DNA from 3 places in the Sphingomonas sp. Leaf28 genome. Region 1 is predicted to be linked to each of the others. Evidence: riboswitches for the same ligand, from Rfam matches in the RefSeq annotation. Region 1 holds a riboswitch; each other region holds the start of a gene.
What was found. A riboswitch is a leader RNA that binds a small molecule or an ion and turns the genes downstream of it on or off. The one in region 1 is predicted to bind cobalamin.
Positions count from the first base shown of each region.

Region 1 (2,262 bases):
TGGCGTCACGCTGACGCCCGCGCCGGGGGTGACGATCGCCGCGACCTATTTCTACAACCGGCTCAAGGATGCGATCGCCAACGTCACGACGACCAGCCCGCCGCAGATCCTGCCGGGGGTGACGACCTACCGGGTCCGCCAGAATCTCGATGCGATCCGCGCGCACGGGTTCGAACTCGACGCGGCGTATCGCCCCGATGCGGGGCCGTTCGGCGTGCAGGCATCGTGGTCGCACACCAATTCGACGGTCGAGGGGTCCGGGCTCACCGCTGCGCTCGATGGCCTTCGCCCGGCGCAGACGCCGCGCGACCAGGTGTCGGGGACGGTCGACTGGCGGCGCGATGCCGCCGCGCTGTCGCTGACCGTGCGGCGGATCGGCCGGCAATATGACGACGACCAGAACAGCCGCGTGTTGGATCCGGCGACGACGCTCGATGGCTATGCCGCGCTGCCGATCACGCGCGCGCTGGTCGCCGAGCTGCGCGGCGAGAACCTGTTCGATGCGCGTGTCGAGGCGGGGATCAGCGGCGCGAATATCGTCGAGCGCGCCACGCCGCGGACGATCTGGGTCGGGTTGCGCTACGGCCTGCGCTGAGGGGGCAGGGTCGCATCCGCGCTTGCGTTGACCCGTGCCGGACCCGCGACTAATGCAAACCCTGTGAAGGGTTCCCGGCGACGGGATCAAAAGGGAAGCCGGTGCGCGGGCAGGGTCGTCAGGATCCCCATCCGCAAGACCGGCGCTGTCCCCGCAACTGTGACCGGATAGCGGCCACCCCGATTGCGCCACTGGGTCTCGGCCTGGGAAGGCGGGGTGGCAGCGACGACCCGGAAGCCAGGAGACCTGCCCGTCACGGTCGATCCACTGCGCGGGCGGGTGCTCCGGTGCGGACGAGTGCCCTATCGAAGGGGTGTCCTCGAGCGAGAGACGTCTGCCGGTCCGCGAATGGTCGTGGGCGGCTCTGCCAGGACGTGCCCCATGACGAAGTTCCTCCTCCTCCTGAGCGCCGCCGCGATCGCGGCATCGGCCGATGCCCAGACGCTCCCGGCCGCCGACGCGTCGGACGTCGTCGTGACCGCGACCCGAGTCGCGCAACCCGCCAGCGAGATCGGGCAGGCGGTGACCGTGATCGATCGCGCCGAGATCGAGCGGCGGCAGACGGTCGTGGTGTCCGATCTGCTCGCGACCACGCCCGGGGTCACCGTCACGCGTAACGGCACGCTAGGGGCGCTGACCGGCGTGCGGATCCGCGGTGCCGAATCCGACCAGACGTTGGTCGTGATCGACGGCGTGCGAGTCAACGATCCGGCCTCGACCGGCGGCGGCTTCGATTTTGGCAACCTGCTGGCGAGTTCGGTCGAGCGGATCGAGGTGCTGCGCGGCCCCAACTCGGTACCCTGGGGCAGCCAGGCGATCGGCGGCGTCGTCAACATCATCACCGCCGCCCCCGCCGAGGGGCTGCAGGCGCGCGCCAACGCCGAATATGGCTATGCCGACAGCATGTTCGCGAGCGCGGGCATCTCCGGCGCGACGGGGCCGGTGTCGGGCTCGCTCACCGGCGGGTATCTGCGCACCGACGGCATCTCGTCGGCGGCCAGCGGTACCGAGCGCGACGGCTATCGCCAATACGGCGCGACCGGCCGGCTGGGCGTCGAGTTCGCACCCGGGATCGGCCTCGATCTGCGTGGCTATTTCGCGGACAGCCGGGCCGAACTCGATGGCTTTCCCGCGCCGGACTATGTGCTTGCCGACACCGCGGACTATGGCAAGACGCAGGAGCTCTATGGCTATGCCGGGCTGCACGCGAACTTCGCCGACGGGCGGTTCAACAACCGAGTCGCGTTCACGATCGCCGACATCAACCGCGACACGTACGAACCGGCCTTTGGTGCAGAGCCGTCGTTCCTCGGCCGCGGCCGCAGCGAGCGCTACGAATATCAGGGCGACTTCCGCCCGCTCGACCAGGTTCGCGTCGTCGCCGGCGTCGAGCGCGAGAATAGCCGCTTCAACGACGGCTTCACCTATGCCGACACCGGCATCACCAGCGTCTACGGCCAGCTGATCGTCAAGCCGCTCGACATCCTCACGCTCACCGGCGGCGTCCGCAACGACGACCACGAGGATTTCGGCAACCACACGACGTTCGGCGCGAACGCGGCGCTGGCGCTGCGCACCGGGACCACCGTCCGCGCGAGCTATGGCGAGGGCTTCAAGGCGCCGACATTGTACCAGCTCTTCTCCGACTACGGGAACCGCGGCCTCGA
Region 1 is NZ_LMKX01000001.1:881,281-883,542, reverse strand. It holds gene ASE79_RS04120 (TonB-dependent receptor) at 1-595, shown strand, start outside; cobalamin riboswitch at 647-864, shown strand; gene ASE79_RS04115 (TonB-dependent receptor plug domain-containing protein) at 977-2,262, shown strand, end outside.

Region 2 (2,262 bases), on a different contig from region 1:
TGGTGGCGCGCGCTCCGCTTCAAGCGCGACGCCGCGCCGCTCCGTTGTCTGTATGACTGGCACAAGCTGATCGGTCTGGGCGGCGCGATCCTCGTGCTCGTCGTCACCGCGACCGGGGTGATGCTCGATTTGCCCGACCAGACCCGGTTCGTGATCGCGCGCGCCTCGCCCCTCTACCGGACCCCGCCGCTGGCCGTGGTCGCGCGCGGCGCGCGCCTGCCGGTCGATCGATTGGTCGCCATTGCCGAACACGTCTTCCCCGGAGCCGCGCTCGCCTGGATCGAGACGCCCGCCTCGCCGACCGGCGCCATCCGGATCAATCTCGCGCAGGACGGCGAACCCAGCCGCCGTTTCCCACGCACCAACGTTTGGCTCGATCCCTATACCGGTGCCGTCCTCGCGACGCGCGACGGGCTTGCCGAGACGGGCGGCGACGTCGTGATGAACTGGCTCCACCCGCTGCACGGGGGAGAGGCGCTGGGGCTGACGGGGCGCATCCTGGCCTTCATCGCTGGCCTCGTGCCGATCGCGCTGTTCGTGACCGGCGTGATCCGGTGGCAGCGTCGTCGCGAGCGCCGCACGCCGCAAAGGACGATTGGCACTCGCGGCGAACCCGGCTAGCACGATGCGCGAGCAGCCGGTTCGACCGGAGGCTCGCTAGATCGCGTCGGTGCCCTTCGGGGCTTGAAGGGGAATGCGGTGCGGAGGGTTCGCCATCCAATGCCGCAGCTGTCCCTGCAACTGTAAGCGGCGAGCGAAACGCACACGCCCTTCGCGACGAGGGGCAGCCACTGGGTCAACGACCTGGGAAGGTGTGGCGTGGAGCCGTGACCCGCGAGCCAGGAGACCTGCCGGCGTCTGGTCGCTCTCGTCCCGGCCCAGGGGGTGGCCGAGGCACGGTGAACGCCGTCTGAGCGACGACCTTGTGGCGGGGGCCGCATCGACGACGCGCGTCGGCCGCTCATGGCGTCCGGTCTTCACGCGTCCCGGCCGCGTGCGGCAGGTCCCCGTCCTCGTCGGACGCCGGGGAGTTCTGCATGACGACGATGACGATCGATGAGCCCGCCAAGAAAACGCCCGGCGGGCCGGCACGGATGGCGACGCGCAAACGCATCGGCTGGATGTTCGCAAGCCTGGTCGCGGCCAATATCGCCGCCTGGGGCTGGGCCTTCTCACTGTTCCACGCGCAGCCGCTGATGCTCGGCACCGCGTTGCTCGCCTGGGGGCTGGGCCTGCGCCACGCAGTCGATGCGGATCATATCGCCGCGATCGACAATGTGACGCGCAAGCTGATGCAGGACGGCCAGCGCCCGATCGCGGTCGGCTTCTGGTTCGCGATCGGCCATTCGGGGATCGTGCTGATCGCCGCGGTCGCCATCGCGCTCACCGCCAGCGCGCTCGCGCAGTTCGAGGCGTTCAAACAGGTTGGCGGCGTGATCGCCACCGTCATCTCGGCAGTGTTCCTGTTCACGATCGCCGCGATGAACCTCGTCATCCTGCGCTCGGTCTGGCGGACGTTCGGCCATGTCCGCAGCGGCGGCGTCTATGTCGAGGAAGACCTTGATCTGCTGCTCGGCAACCGCGGGCTGCTCGCGCGTCTGTTCCGGCCGATGTTCCGGCTCGTCACGCGCAGCTGGCACATGGCGCCGCTCGGATTCCTGTTCGGGCTCGGCTTCGATACCGCAACCGAGGTCGCGATCCTCGGCCTGTCCGCGAGCCAGGCCGCGGACGGTCTGTCGATCGGCACCATCCTCGTCCTCCCGATCCTGTTCGCGACGGGCATGGCGCTGGTCGATACGGCGGACGGTGTCGTGATGCTCGGCGCGTATGAATGGGCGTTCGTGAAGCCGATCCGCAAGCTCTACTACAACATCACCATCACGCTGATCTCGGCAATCGTCGCGATCGCGATCGGCGGGATCGAGACGCTGGCGCTGCTGGGCGCCAAGCTCGGCCTGTCGGGGGGCGTCTGGGATCTGGCGGCCGCGCTGGGCGAGAATTTCAACGGCCTCGGCTTTGCGATCATCGGCCTGTTCGTGCTGTGCTGGGTGCTGAGCTTTGCGATCTATCGCTGGAAACGCTTCGACGAGATCGAGGTCGTGCACGGATGATACCCCTTCGTCATCCCGGGCTCGACCCGGGACCCAGAGCCAAACGCCGAGTCATGCGTGGCTCTGGATCCTGACTTTCGTCAGGATGACGGGCGCGAGCGAGTTGGCAGTCCCGTGATATTCCTCTAACCCCACGCCCGAGGCTCGGTTT
Region 2 is NZ_LMKX01000007.1:738,681-740,942, forward strand. It holds gene ASE79_RS09750 (PepSY-associated TM helix domain-containing protein) at 1-621, shown strand, start outside; cobalamin riboswitch at 652-871, shown strand; gene ASE79_RS09755 (HoxN/HupN/NixA family nickel/cobalt transporter) at 1,122-2,111, shown strand.
Region 2: another riboswitch for cobalamin. It lies ahead of ASE79_RS09755 (HoxN/HupN/NixA family nickel/cobalt transporter); the one in region 1 lies ahead of ASE79_RS04115 (TonB-dependent receptor plug domain-containing protein).

Region 3 (2,262 bases), on a different contig from region 1:
CGGCGCAGGTAGCTGACGCGAGTGATCGCCGGCAGCACGGTCGGTGAAAGCCCGACCGCCATGACGAAGGCGATCAGGATGACGAGCTGAATAGGATCGATCGCACCGAGCGTTGCGGCTGACAGGCCCGCAAACGCGCACGGCATTTCAGCCTTGCCGTGGTCCCGCGACTTGCTGTGATCAGGCATGTCGCCGTGCATACCCGGCATTGCCATCGTCACGGCTCGAGGGGCGACGCCGGAACATAGCTCGATTGTGATCCGGCCGTGCTCGCTGCCGATCATGTACCCGGTCGGTACGAGCAGCTTGAGCAACAGCGTTGCCGCGCACACGAGGCCGCGAAGTAGCGTTGCGCTAGGAGGCGACGAACGGCGAACACCGAACGCGGGTAGCGCAGGCAGGCAGTCCTGTCATTGCCGTGTCGATCTACCCTGCAAACGGACGGGATCAGAGAAGGCCGAGGCTGTCTTGCCGATCGGAACCTTCCCCGGTACGCAATGTCCGTCAGGCCGGAGAAGTGTCTCCGACCCGACAATGATCGCGTTGGTGTCCCGAGAGGGACTTAATAGGGAACACGGTGTGGGAGACGCTCTCCCGAAGCCGAGGCTGTCCCTGCAACTGTAAGCGGCGAGCGAGACGTACATCGCGTCCTCTTCTGGAGGGTGCAGCCACTGGACCAACGCCGTAACGGCCGAGATCCGGGAAGGCCGTATGTCGAGCGACGACCCGTGAGCCAGGAGACCTGCCAGCGTCTGGTCGCTCTTGCTTTGGTCCAGGGGATGGTCGGGGCACGGTTCTTCCGTCTGAGCGACGAACGAGCGGCGGGGGTCGCATCGGTTCGTGTCGCGGGCGCTTGCGTCCGCCTGCCGACGCGCGCCGACCGTTCACAGCGGACGCCCCCGTCCAAAGTCGCTTGGCGCACGGGGGACGGACATGAAGAATCTGAGATTACGAACAAAATGGCTCGAATGCATAGCTATCGCTTCGGCATGTAGCACCACACCCGCATGGGCTCAGGGGCAAGACACCGAGGCTGTGCCGTCACAGGCACCAAACGACATCGTCGTGTTCGGCCGCGGCGAAGCGAAGATCGGTGTTGCGCATGCAGCGAGTGAGGGCACCGTCGCCGGGGCCGACCTTCTGGTTCGCCCGCTGCTGCGCGTCGCCGAACTGCTGGAAGCGATTCCCGGGATGGTCGCTGCGCAGCATTCGGGCAGCGGCAAGGCCAACCAGTATTTCCTGCGTGGCTTCAATCTCGATCACGGCTCGGACTTCACGACCTATATCGACGGGGTGCAGATGAACCTGCGCACGCACGGTCACGGCCAGGGCTATCTCGATCTCAACGGACTGATCCCGGAGATCGTCGCGCGCGAGGATTTTCGCAAAGGGCCATACCGTGCCGATGGCGGCGACTTCGCGCTGGCGGGGGCTGCGTACATGACCACGATCGATGGCCTCGCCCGGCCGTTCCTGTCGGTCGAGGGCGGCTCTTATGGCTATGGCCGGATCGCCGCGGGTGGCACGATCGACGGGATCGGCACCGGCAAACTGACGCTCGTCGCGCAGACCAAGGTCTATGACGGCCCTTGGGAGGAGCCTGAGCATCTGCGCCATGCCTCTGGCTTCGCGAAATATACTGCTCCAGCCGGTGCAGGCCAGATCGAAGCGTCGCTCAACGCCTACCGCGCGACCTGGCGTCCGACCGAACAAATTCCGGAGCGCATAATCGGTACCGCGCTCTGCAAGGACGTCTTCTGCTCACCCGATCCGACTGCACGCGGCGAGACCACACGGTTGGTCGGCAATATCGCGGTCCGCCAGCCGGACTGGCACGCCAATGTGTATGGTCAGTTCTACGACTGGTCGATGTATTCGAACCCGACCTACACCGATCCGGACGGGACCAGCGCGCAAATCCGCCAGTTCGACAAACGCTGGATCGTCGGTGCACGGGGCGAAAAGCGCTGGACGCTCGCGCCGACCCTCGCCGTCTCGCTCGGTACCGAAGAGCGCTACGACCATATCGGTAGCGTCGGTGTGTACCGCACCAGCGCGCGATCGTTCCTGTCATCGCTCGGCCGCTACCATGTCGAGGAAGCGTCGGCAGCTTTGTATGGCGAAGCGACATGGACGCCGGTTAAGGGCCTCCGCCTGATCGGTGGGGTCCGCGGGGACTATTATCACTACGTCGTTCGCGCGCGGGATCAGGCGGCGGTGTTGGCCGGGGAAGGCAGCGGCGACGACACGATCCTATCGCCC
Region 3 is NZ_LMKX01000010.1:9,766-12,027, reverse strand. It holds partial or broken gene ASE79_RS20460 (recombinase family protein) at 1-10, opposite strand, end outside; cobalamin riboswitch at 528-765, shown strand; gene ASE79_RS15520 (TonB-dependent receptor) at 934-2,262, shown strand, end outside.
Region 3: another riboswitch for cobalamin. It lies ahead of ASE79_RS15520 (TonB-dependent receptor); the one in region 1 lies ahead of ASE79_RS04115 (TonB-dependent receptor plug domain-containing protein).